Regions from separate parts of the Myxococcus sp. NMCA1 genome, predicted to be linked through region 2. Evidence: riboswitches for the same ligand, from Rfam matches in the RefSeq annotation. Region 2 holds a riboswitch; the other holds the start of a gene.
What was found. Region 2 has a riboswitch for cobalamin ahead of OZ403_RS34740 (hypothetical protein). Riboswitches for the same ligand answer to the same signal wherever they lie in the genome.

Region 1: linked by a shared signal. The riboswitch ahead of OZ403_RS33780 (aminotransferase family protein) and the one ahead of OZ403_RS34740 (hypothetical protein) in region 2 are both predicted to bind cobalamin.

Annotation. Positions count from the first base shown of each region.
Region 1 covers NZ_CP113950.1:8,176,620-8,186,617, reverse strand. Annotated here, with positions in the region: gene OZ403_RS33805 (thiolase family protein) at 1-559, opposite strand, end outside; gene OZ403_RS33800 (CoA-transferase subunit beta) at 581-1,354, opposite strand; gene OZ403_RS33795 (CoA transferase subunit A) at 1,344-2,252, opposite strand; gene OZ403_RS33790 (acetyl ornithine aminotransferase family protein) at 2,262-3,641, opposite strand; gene OZ403_RS33785 (aldehyde dehydrogenase family protein) at 3,663-5,222, opposite strand; gene OZ403_RS33780 (aminotransferase family protein) at 5,219-6,583, opposite strand; cobalamin riboswitch at 6,852-7,062, opposite strand; gene OZ403_RS33775 (DUF1501 domain-containing protein) at 7,201-8,436, shown strand; gene OZ403_RS33770 (imm11 family protein) at 8,755-9,330, opposite strand; gene OZ403_RS33765 (AHH domain-containing protein) at 9,345-9,998, opposite strand, start outside.
Region 2 covers NZ_CP113950.1:8,404,306-8,414,303, reverse strand. Annotated here, with positions in the region: gene OZ403_RS34755 (MXAN_6577-like cysteine-rich protein) at 1-617, shown strand, start outside; gene OZ403_RS34750 (ABC transporter substrate-binding protein) at 637-1,530, shown strand; gene OZ403_RS34745 (FecCD family ABC transporter permease) at 1,527-2,612, shown strand; cobalamin riboswitch at 2,633-2,844, shown strand; gene OZ403_RS34740 (hypothetical protein) at 2,988-4,325, shown strand; gene OZ403_RS34735 (cell surface protein) at 4,322-5,086, shown strand; gene OZ403_RS34730 (QcrA and Rieske domain-containing protein) at 5,119-5,622, shown strand; gene OZ403_RS34725 (FHA domain-containing protein) at 5,765-7,450, shown strand; gene OZ403_RS34720 (serine/threonine-protein kinase) at 7,536-9,998, shown strand, end outside.

The DNA.
Region 1 (9,998 bases), 230 kb from region 2:
CGAGCGCGAAGCCGTCCTGCGCCTCGCGGGAGATGCCGTACTGCTCCGCCACGTTCTCCGCCGTCTCGCCCATCTGCTCCAGCGGGAAGCGGGCGGCAAGGCGCGGGTTGGGATAGCGCCAGCCCAGTGCTGTATCCCACGTCTCCCACTTGCCGGACGGGAAGCCCTCCTCGGGCTTGGGCATGGACCACGGCGCGCGCGTCATGGACTCCACGCCGCCCGCGAGGACGATGTCGGCCTCGCCCACCTGAATCATGCGGCAGCCCTGGATGACGGCCTCCAGGCCACTGGCGCACAGCCGGTTGACGGTGACGCCGGGCACCGTGTCGGGCAGCCCGGCCAGCAGCAGCGCCATCCGCGCCACGTTGCGGTTGTCCTCGCCCGCCTGGTTGGCGCAGCCGAGGAACACCTCGTCCACCCGCGCGCCGTCCAGGGCGTTGCGCTGGAGCAGCGCGCGGAGGACGTGGGCGGCCAGGTCGTCCGGCCGGACACCCTTGAGGGCGCCTCGGAACCGGCCAATGGGAGTACGGACCGCGTCGACGATGAAGGCGTCGTTCATGAAGGCTCCGTGGGTCGTTCGCTAGAGGTAGAGACGCTTCGGGTCGAGCTTCTCGCGCAGCAGGCGCAGCACGGCCGTGTCGGGCTCGGTCGCCATCCGCAGGGAATCGGCGACGCGCAGGGGCCAGCCACACGCGGCGCGCACCTGGTCCACCGTCACGCCGGCGTACACCTCGGCGAGCACCGCCTCGCCGGTGGCGTCGAAGTCGAGTACGCCCAGGTCGGTGATGATGCGGGTGGGGCCACCGCCGGGCATGCCCAACTCCGCGCGGCTCTTCCCATGGACCCGGTGGCCCGGGCTGGTGACGAAGTCGCACGTCTCCACGAAGGTGCGCTTGCTCATCCGCATGACGATGAGCAGCCGCCGCGCGTGGACGGCGATTTCACACGCTCCTCCGCTGCCGGGCAGCCGCACCTTGGGGTTCGCGTAGTCACCGATGACGGTGGTGTTGATGTTCCCCCATCGGTCCACCTGCGCGCCGCCGAGGAAGCCCACCTCGATGAGCCCCCGCTGGAGCATGCATTGGAAGATGTCTGCCTGCCCGACGACGGCCAGCGAGTCCGTCACCAGTGACGGGTCGCCAATGGACACCGGCAGCCGCTCTGGAATGGCACCGACCGCGCCGGATTCGTAGATCATGAACAGGCCCGGGGCGTGCGTCTCCCGCGCCAGGTTGCACGCGAGGTTGGGCAGGCCGATGCCCACGAAGACAACGTCCGCGTCCCGCAACTCCTGCGCGGCGCGATAGGCCATCCGCTCGGAGGCGGTGGGCGTCGCCGGAAGCTCAGTAGCCATAGTCCACTCCCTCGCAGACGCGCGCCTTCGCGCGCAGCTTGTCGAGCAGCCCTGTTTCGAGCCGCGCGAGATAGCCCTGCCGGTCCTTCACGCCGTAGACGAACTCCTCCAGCCAGGCGCGGTACGTCTCCGGCTGGCGGGAGATGTCCTCCCACTTCACGTAGAAGTCGTTGTCGCGGTCATGGAACCCCTGCACGAAGCTGGGGTGGCAGCCCCACGGCTCGTGCACCACGTGGCTGACGATGATGCCGGGCACCAGCGTGCGGTTGGGGTCCTTGCGGATGAGCTCGGTGGAGACAATCTCCTCCGCGACGACAATCACCTTCTTCGCGGCGAAGGCCACTTCCTTCTGGGAGCCCAGCAGGCCCCACACCTGCGCGTTGCCTTCCGTGTCGGCGCGCTGGCAGTGGATGATGGCCACGTCGGGCCGGAGCGCGGGGACGGCGGCCAGCTCCTGCCCGGTGAAGGGGCAGGTCACCGCCTTGATGGACGGATTCACGCGGGCGATGTCGCCACCGGCGTAGTTGTTCAGCGGCCAGAAGGGCAGACCCGCGCTGCCCGCGAGCAGGCGGGACAGCAGCCCGAAGTGGGAATACTCCTCCAACTCCAGGCGCTCGGGAGACGACGCCTCGCTGCGCCGGCGCAGCGCGTGGAGGCTGCCCACGCCCGGGTTGCCCGCCCAACTGAAGACGAGCTTGCGCACCGCGCCCGCCTCGATGAGCTGGTCATAGACGAGGTCCGGCGTGAGGCGGATGGCCGTGAGGCCCCGGCGTCCCTGGCGGATGATTTCATGGCCCGCCGCGAAGCAGATGAGGTGCGTGAAGCCATCAATCACCAGCGAGCTGCCGTCCTTCACGGACTCGGCGATGGCTTCCTTCATGGAACAGAGCTTGTTCATCTCGCGGCCTCAGAGCTTCACACTCGCTGCGGCGGGTTGCGGGAGAGGGGACGCACGCGGGAGGGCCAGCTCGACCAGGCACTCCTCGAGGATGCGCAGCATCACGTCCACCTCGTGCCGGCCCACGACGAGCGGCGGCGCGAAGCGGATGGTGGACTTGCCGCATGACAGCAGCAGCAGTCCCTTGCGGAAGGCGAGCTGCTCCAGCTCGGCCACGTAGGCGCTGGCGGGCTCGCGCGTCGCCGGGTCCACGAACTCCGCGCCCACCATGAGGCCCACGCCCCGGACGTCGCCAATGACGGGGAAGCGGGCCTGGAGCTCGCGCAGGCCGCGCAGCAGGTGCTCGCCAGTGTCGCGCACGGAGTCGAGCAGCCCCTCCACCACGTCCAGCGTGGCCAACCCCGCCGCGCAGCACACGGGGTTGCCGCCGTAGGTGCTGCCGTGCGAGCCGCGCGGCCATGTCATCACCGACTCACGGGCGATGATGGCGCCCAGCGGCATGCCGGAGGCGATGCCCTTGGCGGACAGGAGGATGTCCGGCATCACGCCGAAGTGCTCCGCCGCGAACATCTTCCCCGTGCGGCCGATGCCCGACTGCACCTCGTCGAAGACGAGCAGGATGCCGTGGGCGTCGCAGATGCGGCGCAGGTGCTGGAGGAACGAAGCCGGCGGGATGACGTAGCCGCCTTCACCCAGGATGGGCTCCACGAAGATGGCGGCCACCTCTCGCGGGTCCACGTGGTTGACGAACCACTCCCGCTCCAGCATCAGCGCCGGGTTGCACGTGTCGCCGCACGTGTTGGGCGCGCAGCCGTTGGGACAACGGTACGGGTTCGCGTAGGGGATGTGGATGACACCGGGCAGCAGCGGCCCGAAGAAGGCGCGCTGCGCGACCTTGGAGGAGTTGAGGGAGATGGCGCCGATGGTGCGTCCGTGGAAGCCGCCCTTGAAGGCCACCACGTACTGACGGCGCGTGTGGTGCCGCGCCAGCTTGAGCGCGCCCTCCACCGCCTCGGTGCCGGAGTTCGTCAGGAAGACGCGCTTGGGCCCCATCTCCGGCAGGTAGCTGGCGAGCCGCTCGCACAGCCGGGAGAAGGTGTCGTAGTAGAAGTCGGTGCCGCAGATGTGCAGGAAGCGGTCGGCGGCCTCGTGGATGGCCTTCACCACGGCGGGGTGGGAGTGGCCGGTGGACGCTACGGCGATGCCAGCCATGAAGTCGAGGAAGCGGTTGCCGTCGACGTCGTACACCCATGGCCCCTCGCCGCGTTCGACGACGAGCGGGTACTCCTTGATGTACGAGGGTGAGCTGTAGCGCTGGTCCACCGCGATGATGGCCTGCGCGTTTGGCCCCGGAGGAGCCACCTTCACTTCGGGATAGAGCATGGTCATGAGGTCTTCCTGGCGGGGGCTTCAGCCCATCCGGGTCTGCGCCTGCTCGCGCATGAACTGGGCGACGTAGTAGGGGCCGCAGCCGCCCTTGCCGGACGCGCCGCTGCCCTTCCATCCACAGAACGACTGCACACCGGGCCACGCGCCTGTCGTCGCGCCGGTGCGGCGGTTGGCGTAGAGGACGCCGGCCTCGGCTTTGGCCATGAAGCGCTCCACGTCCGCGGCGTCGCGGCTGAAGATGCCCGCGGTGAGGCCGTACTCACAGTCGTTCGCCATCCCCAGGGCTTCGTCCAGCGTGCTGAAGCCCGTCACCCCGACGAAGGGCAGGAACAGCTCGTCCCGCATCAGCCGGTGCCCGTGCGACAGCGCCGCCACGGTGGGGGCGACGAAGTGGCCCTTGGCGAGCGCGCCCTCCAGCCGCAGCCGCTCTCCACCCGCGATGATGGCGCCGTCGCGGCGCACCTCGTCCACCGCGCGCTCGAAGCGCTGCACCGCCGCCGCGTTGATGACGGGGCCGGTGAACACGGACGCCAGCGACGGGTCTCCCACCACCGCGTCCCGGGCCTTCTTCGCCAGCCCATCGGTGAAGTCGTTCAGCAGCGATTCGTGCACGTAGATGCGGGACAGCGCGCTGCACTTCTGGCCCGACAGGCCGAAGGCGGAGCGGAAGCAGCCATCAATGGCGGCCTCCAGGTCCGCGTCGCGGCAGACGATGGCCGGGTTCTTCCCACCCAGCTCCAGGAAGCACGGACGCACGCGGCCGGTGGACATCACCTGGTGGAGGTTCATGCCCACGGCCTTGCTGCCGGTGAATGACACTCCGTCCACGCCGGGGTGCCGCACCAGCGCCGCGCCCAGCGCCTCACCTTCGCCGTGCACCACCTGGAAGACACCCGGGGGCAGGCCCGCGTCCGCGAGCGCCTGGTACAGGCCCTCCGCGCACCAGGGGGCCTCCTCGCTGGGCTTGAGGATGACGGTGTTGCCACCCAGGAGCGCGCCTCCGCTCATGCCCGCCGCGAGCGCCAGTGGGAAGTTGAAGGGCGAGATGACGGCGAAGACACCGTAGGGCCGTAGGACGCTGCGTGTGTCCTCGTTGGGCGACAGGCGCGCCATGGGACGGACGAAGCCCTCCGCCTGCTCCAACTGGCCGGCGTAGTAGCGCAGCAGGTCCGCGGACTCCTCCACGTCACCCAGCGACTCCAGCCGGCTCTTGCCCACTTCCAACGTCATCCGTGCCGACAACTCCAGGCTGCGCTCGGAGATGAGGTCCGCGGCCCGGCGGAGGATGCGCACCCGCTCCTCCCAGGCCGTGGCGCCCCAGCCGCGCTGGGCGTCTCGCGCCACGCGCACCACACGGTCCAACTCGCTGACGGGCGTGCGGTGGAAGGTGGCGAGCAGCTCATCCGGCCTCGCAGGGTTGCGGCTCTCCAGGAGGTCGTCGCTCCGGTATGCCTCGCCGGCGATCCACGACGGCAGCGCTTCGCCCAGGCGCCCGCGCACGGTGGTGAGCGCCTCATCGAAGCGCGCGTGCAGCGTGGACATGTCTGCGTCCAGCACCGAGTAGGTGATGCGGAAACTCATGGCTCCCTCCGGAAGTAGTGGTTGATGCCCTGCGCGAGCGTGTCGACCAGCGCGTCGACCTCGGCCTCGGTGATGACCAGCGGGGGACCCAGCATCAGCAGGTCCCCGTTCGTTCCGTCCGCGTGGCCGGTGTTGGACCAGAGGACGAGGCCACGCTCGAACAGCTCGGCCATCAGTCCCTCCACCACCTTGCGCGAACGGGGGAAGGGGCGGCGGCTTTCGATGTCCTCCACGAACTCGACGCCGGCCATCAGTCCCACGCCCTGCACCGAGCCCACGTAGGGCAGGGGCAGCAGCGTCTCGCGCAGGCGCCGCTGGAAGTGGGCGCCCACGCGCGCGGCGTGCGCCACCAGGTCGTGCCGTTCGTAGTAGTCGAGCACCGCCAGCCCGGCTGCCGTCATCGACGGAGCCTGGAGGTAGGTCTGCGCGTGCATGAAGCCGCCAGAGCCCTGCCGCATCTCCTCCAGGTGCGCCTGCCGCACGAGCAGTGCGCTCAGCGGCGCGTAGCCACCGCTGATGCCCTTGCCGAGCACCAGCAGGTCCGGGGTGAAGTCGAACACGTCACTGGCGAAGAAGCGGCCGGTGCGTCCGCAGCCGCACATGACCTCGTCGGCGATGGTGAGGATGCCGTACTTCCGGCACAGCGCGCTCACGCGCTCGAAGTATCCCGGCGGTGGCGGGGAGGCTCCGGCGGAGGAGCCAATCACCGGCTCCGCGATGAAGGCCGCGATGGTGTCCGGGCCCTCGCGGAGGAGCGTCTCCTCCAACATCCGCGCGTAGTGCTCCGCGCCGTCGCGTGTATAGTCCTCCAGGCCGGAGCGATACGGGTAGGGCGCGGGCGTGGCGACGACCTCCGCCAGCATGGGGCCGAAGAACTGCTTGTAGTGGGGCCGTCCCGACAGCGAGAGGGCATAGAGCGTGTTGCCGTGGTAGCCAGGCACGCGCGTGATGACCTTCGTGCGCTGGGGCTGCCCGCGCTCCACGCAGAGCTGCCGGGCGAACTTCACCGAGGCTTCCACCGCTTCGGAGCCCGAGCCCAGGAACGCGGCGCGCTCCAGGCCCGGTGGCGCGAGCGCGCACAGACGGGAGGCGAGCTGCTCCGTCACCTCGGTGGTGAAGTGGGTGCCGTTGACGTAGGCGACGCGCAGCAGTTGCTCGTGGATGCGGTCCACTACCTCGCGGTTGCCATGGCCCACGCTGGCCACGAGCGCGCCCGCGGAGGCGTCCAGGTAGCGCTTGCCGGTGGCGTCGAAGAGGTGGACGCCCTGGCCGTGTGTCACCACGGGGAAATCGCGCGCGAGGTTGCGCAGCAGCACATTCCCTTGCGGGTAGCGCACGCCCTGCCTGCCTTCGTCCCGCATCGTCCGTCCTCCACGCAGCGCGGACGACCGAGGTCGCCCGACAGGGCTCCCGCGTGGAAGAAGGGTTGTCACGATGCACGCGTGTCGGCGCACACCAGGCCCCGGAGGAGCCCACGGACCGACCTTCGCCCCCACGGGCGACTGGACACACGAGCGGGGTTGGGTCGGAAAAGCCGAGGCGCGCGCGAAGACTGGCTGGAGGCTCCAGCGCTGCTCGGACCTTCCGGCCGTCCCACGCGGCTCCAGGTCGAAACCGTCCGTGGATTTCTCCCACGAACGGATGCGGGCAGGTCTTCGGGCTCGTGAGCACTCCGGCCGGAGCCGGGTTCCTACTGCTCGTCGCTTCCCAGCTCCCAGGGGGAGCCAGTGCGTGTGACGAGGTTCGTTCTCACTTACCGCTGCGGGGCAGCCCCGGATTCACACCGGGTTCCCTTTTAAGCCCAGGCCAAGGCCCAGGCACCAACATGGGGCCGTATGTACTGTCGGCCTTCTTGGACTGTCAAGGCGCGCGGACGCGCCGCGAGGGAAGGCCGCTGGAGGTGTTGAGCGAGTTAACCTCTCGTGGAGATGCGTGTTCCTGCCTGGAGACGGGCCGCGACTACGGAGCTCCAGACGTCATGACCGCACCGCTGACTCGCCGCCATCTGCTGCGCGCCCTGGGAGTGACGGGCGCGGGGCTCGTTTGTGCTCCGGGGTTCCTGGGGCGGGCGCTCGCCGCCAGTCCAGCGTCAGTCGCTCGCCGCACGCTGGTGACAGTCTTCCTGCGCGGAGGCGTGGACGGGCTCTCGCTGGTGCCGCCCATCGAGGATGCGGCGTACCACCGGGCGCGCCCTTCGCTGGCACTGCGGGAAAGCGGGCCGGATGCCGCGCTGAAGCTGTCAGGGCCGTTCGGTTTGCATCCGAGGCTCGATGCGCTGATGCCGCTGTGGCACGACGGCCGGCTGGCGGTGCTGCATGGCGTGGGACTGCCGGAGCCGGTCCGCTCCCACTTCGACGCGCAGGACTTCGTGGAGTCCGGAACGCCAGGGCGCAAGTCGACGCCGGATGGCTGGCTCAACCGCGCGCTGGAGGAAGAGGAGGGCGCCGCGCTGCGCGCCGTGGCGCTGCAACCCACGCTGCCCCGAGCGTTGTTCGGAGACGCGGGGGCGCTGGCCATGGGGCGGCTGGAGGAGTTCCGGTTGCGAGGCGGACGCCGAGGGGAGGAAGCCACCCGAGGCTTCAGTGCGCTCTACGCGGGCGCCGTGGACGAGGCGCTGCGGACGACAGGGCAGGGCGCATTCGAGGCGATGGCCCTGCTGGACGAGGACCGGCTGGCGAAGCTGCCTTCGCGCGCGACGGTGGTGTATCCGAAGGGGCCGCTCGGGCAGCGGCTGCGGGACATCGCGCGGCTCATCCACGGAGAAGTGGGGCTGGAGGTGGCGGCGACGGAGTCGGGCGGCTGGGACACGCATGCCGCCCAGGGTGCCGCGACAGGGGCATTCGCCAACCGTTGTCAGGAACTCGGAGGTGCGCTCGCGGCCTTCGCCGCGGACCTGGGGCCTCGGCTGGAGCAGGTGATGGTGGTGGTGTTGACGGAGTTCGGCCGCACCGTGCGGGAGAACGGCAGCCGCGGAACGGACCACGGTGTGGGCAGCGCGATGCTGGTGCTGGGCGGCGGCGTGAAGGGCGGCAGGGTGTACGGACGCTTCGATTCGCTGGTGCCGGAGCGCTTGCAGGACGGGCGCGATGTGCCTGCATGGACGGACGTGCGCGCGCCGTTGGCGGAAGCCCTACGTGCCTGTCGGCCCGGTGTGGAGTTGGCGAGGGTATTCCCTGGCTTCACTCCGCCTCCGTCACTGGGCCTGTTTGGATAGGCGCTGCGCTCGGCGTCTCGGCGCCAAGATGACAGCTCCCGTGGCTTGTTCATGCCGTGTGAATTCGCTGTCAGCGCGTTATGCAAACTCTGCCAGCTATCGAAATTTATATGGAGTTTCGCCTTTCTCGGTTTCCAGGGAGCCCCCCGACACTGAAGCCACGGTCTGGTGGTAGTGTGCGTCGAGGAAGGCCCACAGCCGGACGTTGACTTCGTAGAGGCTGGCCACTGGCCCAGGCGCGCGCAGGCGGTAGTCAGCGTGTCGCCACGGTAGGTGGCGCCGTTGTCCAGATAGAGGGCGTCGGGCTTGCCGTGCCGGCTAGACTTCCTCGAACTTAGCACCCGTGACCTTCGCGCGCTCCAGGGCGGCCTTGATGTCCTCCGAAACAATGAGAGCCCCGGTCCACCCCCACGTGCGAAAGACCTTGGCGTCTCCCACCTTCGTGGGGTCAATCCGCATACCAGCCACACTTCGATACTTGCCGACTTTTTCCGGTCGGCCATCCTCTGGCTTCCAAATCAGAATCTCTCTTGATGCCTTCTCGTCGATGCACTTGATAAGCTTTGTCGCCACCAGGACTTGGTACTCGTCTGGGCAGCCCTCGATATCCACGGGTATCAGTTGCACATCATTGGAGGCCATTTCCGCGAAGATGGTGGCCACCCTGAAGTGGACAATGGGTGCTCTGCCGACGCCTGCTGTGCTGTAGTCCTTGCGCTTTCCTGCCTCCCGGATTGGGAACGTCATGCAACCGGCAGGACGGATCGGCCGCCCCTTGATGAACTCCCAAATGTCTTCGACCTCGTGGCCCGCTTTATCCACCGGGTCTCCGAGGTACCAGTTTCCGCCCTTCATTTCGTCGTCGAGCCAGAAGTATCGAGATCGTTTCGGCATGGTGCGCCTCCTAGCTACCCCACAGGCCGTTTCATCAAAAGCCTGTAGACTTCCGTTCCTCGATTCTGGGCTTCTTTGGCGAGCAGGCGCAGCTCACCCGTGAGCGCCTTTCGGCACTCAGCCACTTTCCGGCAGTCCTCCAATGCATCAAGCAGCCGTCTATGGATGAATGAGTGATACTGCTCGGTGTGTGGCCCCTTGTGACCCGGGATCTCGACGATGTTCTCGGGGTCCTTCAGCTCCATGCCGGCCTTCCTGAAGATGTCTCGGAAACGCGGTGTCCAGGGGCCGCCGCGCAGGGCGGAAACTTCGTTCTTGTCCGTGGCGAGGTGGTGACGCTGTCCCCTTCCCCGGCTTGCCATGGCGACGGCGTTGGGGGCGAGCGCAGCGGTGAAGCCCTCCGCCGTCAAGGCGACGGACCGCACACTGCCCACCGCTGCGTACTGGATGCCCGCTTGAGTCTCCACAGCCATCGCCGCTTGCGCGGAGCCCGGCAACCCCGCTGACTTCGCGGCTAGCCCTGCGGTGTTTCCAATGGCGGCCGTGGCCAGCATCACGAAGACGCGCGCCGCATTCTCCCCGAGGACTTCTCCGTAGGTCTCGCCCGCGGTACTGAGCTGCTCGAAGGTCGTCGCCTGCTCCACCGTCCGCACCAGGGTCAGCCACCC
Region 2 (9,998 bases):
TCACCGGGCTGGACCTGAAGCCCTTCGATGGCGGCACGGTGTTGCCGCTGCCTTACTCCGTCGCGGCGACGGAGGCGGGGGTGTACGTGAGCCTCACCAACCTGAATCCCTACAACGGCTACAAGCCCAATGGCCCGGGCATGCTCGCGAAGATCGACCCCGCGAGCGGCAGCGTGAGCGCCATTGACCTGGGCGCGGCGGATTGCCTCAACGCGGGCTACGTGGAGGCCGTGGGTGACCAGCTCGTGGTGGCCTGCCTGGGCGAGGCCGAGTACGACGAGGCCAACGGGCACAGTGCCAGCGCCGTGCGCGCCTCCGGGCTGGTGCTGGTGAAGAACGACGCACCCGTGGCGGCGTACGCGCTCAAGGCGGGGTGTGAGCCCGGAACGCCGGGCTGCAACATCTCCGTGGCCAGCCGCTTCGCGGTGTCGGAGGGCGCGGTGTACCTGGCGGATACGAACGCGGGCCGCGTCTTCGTGGTGGCGGTGGAGGACGGGCGGCTGGTGGAGCGCCGCGGCTTCTCTTCGCCCCAGGCGCTGGGGCCCGCGCTGGAAGCGTGTCCCACGGACCCGCGCCGGCCCGTGTCCAATGCCATTGACGTCACCGCCCTGCACTGAGGAAGCGCACGCCATGCCGATGAACACGACTTCCACTTCGCGTCCCCGCTCGGGCATGTCCGTCCTGCTCGCCACGGTGCTGTGCCTGCTCGCCGGTACGGTGAGCGCGGCGGAGACGTCGAGCCTGAGGACGCTGGGACCGCCAGCGCCTTCCAAGGTGCGGCGCGTGGTGACGCTGGCGCCCTCGCTGTCGGAGATGGTGCTGTCCCTGGGCGCGGGGAGCACGCTGGTGGGGGTGTCCCGTTTCGACGAAGCGAAGGAGGTGGCGAAGCTGCCGCGCGTGGGCGGCTTCACGGACCCTTCCGTGGAGGCGGTGATTGCGCTCAAGCCGGACCTGCTCCTGGTGCAGCCCGGGCCGGGCAACCAGCGTCCGGTGGAGAAGATGGCGGAGCTGGGCGTGCCCGTGCTGCTGCTGCCGCTCCACTCCGTGGCGGACGTGCTCGCGGCCATGCGCGCGGTGGGGAAGGCGCTTGGACGGGAAAAGGAGGCGGAGGCGGTGGTGGTGGGCATCGAGGCCACGCGCACGCGCATCCGGGAGGCGGCGAAGAAGCTGCCCGCGCCGCGGGTGCTGTTCGTCTATGGCTTCGAGCCGCTCGTGGTAGCGGGGCCTGGCTCCTTCGCGGACGAGCTGCTCCGGGACGCGGGCGGCATCAACGTGGCGGCGGACGCGAGCTCCGCGTACCCGGTGTACTCGGTGGAGCGCGTGGTGCGTGCCCGGGCCACGGTGGTGGTGGATGCCGCGGATGTGGACGTGGGCAAGGACAAGCTGAGGGCACTGCCTGGCCTGTCCAGCGCGCGCTGGGTGGACCTGCCCTCCATGTCACTGCTGCAACCGGGACCTTCGTTGGGGCGGGGGCTGGAGGAACTCTTCCGTTTGCTGCATCCGGAAGGAACGGGTAAGGCCGCGCCGTGAGCGAGCCGGCGACATCCCAGCGTGCACATGGCGGAGCGGGAGGGTTTCGTGCCTCGCGCGCGGTGATGTTGTTCGGAGGCTTCCTCGTGTTGGCGGTGGGGTGCCTGGCGGTGGCGGTGCGCTTCGGTGAGCAGTCCATCTCCCTCACCGCCGCGCTGACGGAGCCCGCGTCCACGGACGCCGTCATCTTCTGGTCGTTGCGGCTGCCGCGCGCGCTGCTGGGGGCCATCGTGGGCGCGGGGCTGGCGGCCTCGGGCGCCACGCTCCAGGGGCTCTTGCGCAATCCGCTGGCGGACCCGTTCGTGCTCGGCGTGTCCGGCGGGGCGGCGATGGGGGCGACGCTGGCGCTCGCGGTGGGGCTTGGCACCGTGGGGGAAGTGGCACCGGGCCTGGGCGGCGCCATGGCGCGTCTGTCCGCGCCCGCGCTCTTCTCCTTCCTGGGCGCGGGGGCCGCCATCCTCTTCGTCCTCTCCGCCAGCCGGGGCTCCGCGTCGCGCGCGCCCTACGCCGCGCTGCTCACCGGCGTGGTGTTCAACGCGTTCGCCTCCGCGGCCATCACACTGGTGAAGACACTGTCCGCCCCCGACCGGCTGGGGGAAATCCTCTACTGGCTCGCCGGAGCGCTGGGGTACGAGCGCGGCGGCACGCTGGTGCTCTCCGCGCTGCTTCAGGCCGGCGCGATTGGCGTCATGTGGGTGCTCTCCGCACGGTTGAACCTGTTGTCGCTGGGTGACGATGACGCGGCGTCCCTGGGGGTTCCGGTGGCGGCGACGCGCCGCTGGTTGCTGCTGGCCGCCAGCGCGAGCGTCGCGGGCGCGGTGGCGCTCACGGGGTTGATTGGCTTCGTGGGCCTCATCGTGCCGCACCTGCTGCGGCTGGCCTTCGGGCCGGACCAGCGGCTGCTGGTGCCACTGTCGGCGCTGGGAGGCGCGGCCTTCCTCGTCCTGTCGGATTTGCTGGCGCGGCTGGCCTTCCCCTTGTTCGGGGCCGAGCCTCCCGTGGGCGTCGTCACCGCGCTGCTGGGCGGCCCGCTGTTCCTCGCGCTGCTCCGGCGCCGGGTGCGTCTGGGGACCAGTCATTGACAATGGCTTGCACCCGCCATATCCCCGCCCGCGTCCTCGGTGTCGCCGTGGAACCACGGTGACTCAAGGGAACCCGGTGTGAATCCGGGACTGCCCCGCAGCGGTGAGCAGGAACGAACGCCGTCACGTGAAGCACTGGCCCGAAGCGGGCTGGGAAGCGACGGCAAGTAGGTGGGTGCTCCGTGCACCCGCGCCTGCGAGTCCGAAAACCTGCCGAAGACCCGTGCCCCTGGCACGGACATCACCGAGGCCTCCGAGGGGAGGCGGCGGGGGCGGTGCTGTCCGGCGCGAAAGGTCCGCCGGGGCTTTGCCTTCGGCCGTGTCCTCCTGGAAGCCCATTCGCCCGTGGGGGCGGAAGAGGGAGCGAGGACACCGATGAAGTACGCCGATGTGAAGCGCGCAGGAGCCCGCACGAAGTCCCTGATGTTCGCCACGGCCAGTCTGGTGCTGGCGGTTGCCACCACGGGCTGTGGCTCCGAATGCGTGGATGTCTACGACTGCCGCAGCGAGAACGGCCCCGCTCCCGCGGGCCAGGAGTGGACGTGCGCCTCGGAGAAGTGTGAGACGCGGCCCATCCAGCAGGTCCCCGGGGAAGACGCGGGCACCGACCCGGAGTCCGATGCTGGCACCAATCCGGAGCCGGACGCGGGCACGGAGCCGGACGCGGGCACGGAGCCGGACGCGGGTACGGAGACGGACGCTGGCACGGAGTACACGTGCGAGACGGCGCCGTACGACCCGGTGCTCGGCACGCTTCAGCTCCAGGCGGGCTTCGAGACCGCGGGCTCCGCGCCCATGCCGGACGACGTGCTGGCGGTGGCCGTCACGCCGGGCCCCACGTACGCGGTCTATGCCGTGCAAGGGGATACGAGCGCGGACGTCTATTCGCTGGGAATCTGGCCGGACCTGACGCCTTCCTCGTCGCCGCTGTTCAACGTCCTGGCGCCCGAGGACCGCGGGGCCACGTCGGGCATCTTCCCCAACCGCTTCCTCGTGCATGGCGCCGAGCGGCTGCTGGCCGGCTACACGAAGTCGGGTGGCGCGGGCACGGTCTCGCTCTATGACGTCGTCACCCCTGGCAACTCGAGCTACGTCAACTCGCCGGGCAACATGAGCGCCGCCGCGTTCACGTCGGGCACGACGTCCGCCTTCCTCATCAACAGCACGGGGCTGTCCGCCATCAACGGCTTCGGAATCTATGCGCTGGTGACCTCCGCGGACCCCATGGCCTCCGTGAAGGTGGCCGACTTCCCGCAGACCGCTGGCGGAAATGGCTTCAGTGCCGTGGCGAACAACGGCGTCTCCGTGTTCGGTTTCGCCGTTCCGCCGGATTACACCAACGTGGCCTACGCAGTGGCGCCCTCCGTGGTGAGCGCGGCGCTCTCCTCCAACACGCCGTTCGCCTTGGATGCGCAGCCGCAGATTGACGTGGGCAGCGACTTCAACGCGGCCTCCGCCTTCGGTGACGGCGTCGTCGTCAAGCGGGGGGCCTACGATGCCACCTGGCAGTTCGTCACCACGGACGTGTCCCGCTACAGCCTGTCCGCGGACGCGACCCCGGGTCAGGTCGTCATTGGCGAGCGCACGCCGGTGCTGTCGTTCGTGGACCAGTGCACCTCCGTGACGCAGCTGACCCACCTGGGCTCGGACCTGCTGGTGGGCATCGAGGACGTGAACGGCGAGCGGCTGGTCCGCATTCGGGCCGTGCCGTGAGCCATCGCGGCCTCCACCGCTTCGCCTGGGGCACGGCGCTCGCCGTGCTCCTGGGCGCCACCGCGTGCGGTGACGATTCCTCCGGCGTCGGCGAAGACGCGGGAACGGACCCGGTGCGGGACGACGCGGGACAGCCGGATGGCTCCACACCGCTGGAGCCCGATGCCGGACTTCCGCCCGAGGACCCGTACGCGGACGAAGTCGTCCTCTTCGAGCCCGGCGACTTCGCGGGCTTCGGGCAGGACCGCTTCCCGGACGTCGTGCTCGGGCCTCCGTCGGGGCTGGGGCCGGACAACGGCTCGCTGGACGTGCTCTCGCTGGGCCGGGGCGGCACAATCGTTCTGCGCTTCACCGACATCGCCGTGATGGATGGGCCGGGCGTGGACCTGCTCGTGTTCGAGAACACCTTCCGCGTCGCGGGCGGAGCGGCCACGTACTCCGAGCGGGGCATCGTCTCCGTCAGCGACGACGGCGTCACCTGGTACGAATTCCCGTGTGCCACCACGGACGCCGCGGGCGGCTACCCGGGATGCGCGGGCGTCGCCACCGTCCAGGCCAATCCGGCCAACGGCGTCAGCGCCACGGACCCCGCGGTTGCGGGCGGAGACGGGTTCGACCTGGCGACGGTGGGCCTGAGCCGCGCGCAGTACGTGCGCATCGTCGACGCGGGCAACAACCGCTACGGCGGCACCTCCGGAGGCTTCGACCTGGACGCCGTCGCGGTGGTGAACGGCGTGTCGCTTCGGAGCGGCACGCCGTGAAGGGGCTCCCGCCACGTCCATGTCCCTTGTCCATGACAGGGGAAGTGGACCGCCGCGCCGCGCTCGGCACGCTGCTCAAGGGCACCTGTGCCCTGGCGGCGTTCGGGGCGGGGTGTGGTGACGGGTGGCGGGAAGCCGTGGTGCTCGACCCTCCCGATGCGGGAGGGCCGGGCCCGTCTTGTGCGCCGCGGGTGCCGTCGGGCCCGCCCGGCGAGGGCTGGGTGGAAGTCTCCCTGGTGGAGCACCCCGCGCTGGAGGTCCCCGGCGGCGCCGCGGAGGTCCGCATCCCCCAGGCGCTGCTGGACGTGGTGGTGGTCCACACGTCACCTGGCTGTTACACGGCGCTCTGGCGCATCTGCACGCACGGTGATTGCGCCGTGGACTGGGTGCCGGCCGACGGCGTCATGGAATGCCCCTGTCATGGCTCCCGCTTCACCCAGGAGGGGCAGGTTCTGAATGGCCCGGCGACTCGACCGCTCGCGGCCTTCCCCGTGGTGAGACAGGGCGCTTCCCTGTTCATCCACCGGCCCCGCTGATCAATTGTTCGGGCATCCGTACCGCAGGTGAAATGACGCGGTGCGAAGAGATGCGTCCTGGCGCCGGGTTACCGAATACCCGCACTGAGTCAGTGTCTCCTTCTCTCAACAGGCGGGAGAGTCGTGTAATGTCGGGCATTCGATGTGGCAGATCATCATCAACGGGCCCGGCTACTTCGACACGTCGTACGATCTGCCTGAGGGCGTGACGAGCCTCGGCCGCGCGGACGAGAACGATATCGTCCTGGGCGGCGATCTCGTCTCACGCCGGCATGCGAGGCTGTACGTCGACGGTGACGTGCTGCGAATCGAAGACCTGGGCAGTCGCAACGGCAGCCGCATCAACGGCGCGCCCTTGCAGGGCTCTCGGCAGCTCGCCGCCGGAGACTCGGTGGCGCTGGGCGAGAACGTCCTCTCCGTGCGCCAGCCCAACACCGTGGAGAACGCGGCCACGGAGATGGTGGACCTGGGCGCGGGTGGCGTCGTGCGCTTCGGCCACGGCCAGGACGTGGGCCCCTCCGTCCTGCTGGCGAAGAACGTGCGCGACGCGGACGTGCTGCGGCTCCTGGACAACGTGGGCCCGGTCTCCTTCGACGACAGCTTCTCCGCGTCCGCGCCGCTGCCCGCCGCGAGCCCACGCGTGGGGCAGGAGACGCTGGTGCTGTTGTTCCGCACCGCGGAGGCGCTCTCGTCGGCCACGACGCTGTCGTCGTTCCTGGACTCCACCATGGACCGGCTGCTGGAGGTCACCGACGCGACCACGGCGGTGGTGCTGCTCAAGCACGCCACGGGCGCCATGGTGCCCGCCGCCGTGCGCCACCGCGGCCGGCTGGCCAAGGGCGAGGTGCCCGTCTCGGATGCCATTGTGGAGGAGGCCCTGCGTCAGGGCCGCGCGCTCGCCGTGGGCGACGTGCGCGATGACCGCCGCTTCGCGGGCCGGGAGAGCGTCATCCTTTACGGCGTGGACCGGGTGCTGTGCATCCCCATCGGCACCGAGCCGCCCTACGCGGGGGTGCTCTACGTCAACCTGTCGGCCAAGGGTGACGCCAGCGTGGAGTCGATGCTGGATACCTGCACCGCGGTGGCGCACCTGGTGGCCACCGGCGTGCAGAAGTTCTCCCCGCGCGAGGGCAGTCCCGCGGCGGACAGGCTGCGGCGCAACCTGGAGCGCTTCCACCCGCCGGACGTGGCCGAGCGCCGCGCCGCCGAGGCCCAGAAGCAGGGCGGCAAGCTGCCCGGCCTGGAGGAGCGCAACCTCACCATCCTGCACGCGGAGCTCGTGGGCTTCTCCGTGTTGTCCATGCGCATCGGCGCCGCGCGCGCCACGCAGATGCTCAACGACTTCCACGCGCGGATGAGCGGCATCGTCTTCAGCTTCGAGGCCACCGTGGAGGGCTTCCGGGGCGAATCCCTGCGCGCCCTCTTCGGCGTTCCCTACGTGAAGGGCGAGGATTCGATCCGGGCCGTCCGGGCAGCCCTGGCGCTGCGCTCCGAGTGGGAGCGGTCCATGGCGCGCCGGCCCCTGGACGAGCGCTGCGAGCTGCGAATCGCCCTGCACAGCACCCGGGCCCTGGTGGGGATGATCGGCACCGAGGTGCGCCCGGACTACACCGTGGTGGGGGACGGCGTCGGGATTGCGGGGTGGCTTGCCGGTACCGCCAGCCCGGGCCAGGTGCTCATCACCGGCAAGGTCCTGGCCACCGTGGGGGCACGCTTCGACGTCCAGCCGCTGGGCGAGCGCCTCATCCGCCCCCCGAAGGACAAGGTAGCGGCCTTCGAGGTGCTGGAAGAGGATGTAGGCCAGTTGACCAATCCCGGCTTCCGCTGAGGGGGCCGCGTCCGGTTGACGGGTTGCTGGGACGTACCGGGAAAGGGTTCAATACGGACCCCGTCGTGGTGAACCCCCGCACCGCATGAACTCGTCAACCCAACCCGCCCGGTTGAGACCCTTCCGGCCCCAGCCCTTTGGCCGGTACACGCTCCTGTCCCATCTGGCGACGGGGGGCATGGGAGAGATCTACCTCGCGCGGTTGGAGGGGGCGCAGGGGTTCGAGAAGCTCTGCGTCATCAAGAAAATCCTCCCGCAGCTGGCCGCGGACACGGACTTCGTCGAGCGCTTCGTGGGCGAGGCCCGCACCCTGGTCCGCCTGAGTCACGGCTCCATCGCCCAGGTGCTGGACATGGGCCTCCACGAGGACGAGGCCTACATGGCGCTCGAGCACGTGGACGGCAAGGACCTGCGCAAGGTGGCCGCGCGCGTGCGGGACAGGCAGATGCCGCTGCCTGTCACATTCATCCTCTACACCATGGGCCGGGTGCTGGACGCGCTGGCCTATGCGCACCGCAAGAAGGACGACGACGGGGAGGACCTGAAGCTCGTCCACCGGGACATCTCGCCGCAGAACATCCTCATCTCCTACGAAGGGGAGGTGAAGGTCATCGACTTCGGGCTCGCCAAGAGCCGGCTGTCGGCCGCGAAGACGAACCCCAGCATCATCCTGGGCAAGTTCCTCTACATGTCGCCGGAGCAGGCGCGGCACCAGCCGGTGGACCGCCGCAGCGACCTGTACGCGGTGGGGCTTTGCCTCTACGAACTCATCTGCGGGAAGAACCCGTTCGACGGCATCCACCCGGGTGAGCTCATGTCCCTGGTGGCGAACCCGCGAATCGCGCCGCTGGACCAGGTGGAGCCGCTCACGCCGCCCGCGGTGACGGCGCTGGTGGCCAAGGCGCTGGCGGTGGAGCCGTCGCAGCGCTTCCAGACGGCGGAGGAGTTCCGCGGGCGGCTCCAGGCCTGCCTGATGGAGATTGATTCGAGCGCGGGCCCGGAGAGCGTCAGCCGCTTCATGCGCGAGCTGTTCTCGGCGGACTTCCAGTCCGAGCGGCGTCTCCTGGCGAGCCTCAAGGACGTGCCGCGCCTGTCCACGGAAGAGGTCCGTGCGCTGGCCTCGATGCCGGATGATCCGCTGGCGCCGAAGATGACGCACGCGATGCTGCCGGCGAAGACCATCCGCCTGGATGGCCCGGTGGAGCCGCTGTCGTTCTTCCCCACGCCCCGCAGCCGCGAGGGCGGTGGTCCGGTGACGGACGGTGAGACGCGCCCGGGTGTTCCGATGGACGAGTCCACCCGGCCCGCGTTCCCCATCGAGGCGCTGGAGGAAGAGGCTCGGGCGCGGGGCGTGCGCCAGGACACGGCGCCCTCGGTGGAGGTGGGGCCCGAGGCCTTCGTTCGCGGCGGCGGGGTGAGTCCTTCGTCTGCTCCGATTCCTCGCGCGCCCGCGATGACGCGCGAGGTCCAGATGACGTCGATGCCGCCCGAGGCGGTGCCGCCGGGAGTGGCCGCCGCGCGTGCGCTGCTTCCGTCGCACATGCGGCCGACCGAGCTGGCGATGCCGAGCCTGGGCGGGCCGTCTTCTCCCGAGGACGCGTCCGTCCAGGTGGAGTCGACGGATGCGAAGGCCGAGTCGCTCCGGGGCAGGGCGTCCGAGGCGAGCCCGAGCGTGATTGCCTTGGTGGGCGCGCCCACGCCCGCGGTGCCGCCGCGTGGGTCGCAGGGCACGGTGAACTCGCGACCTCCGCCGCCAGGGGCCGAGCCTCACGTGTCCGCAGCGGTGCTGCCTCGCACCGGCGTGGTGGTGATGCCCGCGGTCAACGTGCCTGCTCCCGCGTCGTTGCCTCGCACGTCGGCGCTGGAGTCGATGCCTGCCGTTGAGGTCTCGGAGGGGGCTGCCGGATACGAGGACGATGAACCCTCGCTGTCCGACGACGAGGACTCCGCCTCGGCGCGGGAGGGCGCGTTTGGGAGTGCGGCGCCGGTCGAGGAGCTGTCGTCGCGGGAGGACGAGGCGGTATTCAGCGAGCCGCATCCTTCTGGCCCGATGCCTCGAACGGCTTCGGTGGTGATGGCGGCCGTCCAGCCGCCTCCGCCGGGCTCGACGCCGGCTCGCGCGACGTCCGCGGTGGGCTCGCCGGATGAGGCCGCGGCTTCACGCTCCCTGTCGTCGGCGGGCATGCCCGCTGTGGGCGCGCAGGCGGGGACTTCGTCTCGCGCCATTTCCTCCGTGGAAGTGGCTGCGTTGGATGCGCAGGACGAGGACGCTTCAGACTCGGCGTCTTCCGTGGACATGTCCTCGGAGGACGGGACGCCACCGCGCACGATGTCCTCGGCGGGGATGCCGGCCGTGGGGGCGGAGCACGTTGCGCCGCCGCGCTCGATGTCGTCGGCGGGCATGCCCGCTGTGGGTTCTCAGACCGGAACGCCAGCGCGGACCCTGTCCTCGGCGAGCGTACCCGCATCGACATCATCGGGTTCCGCACCTGCTCGGACGGCTTCGGCGGTGATGGCCGCGGTGTCGCCCGCCCAGGCTGGCATGACG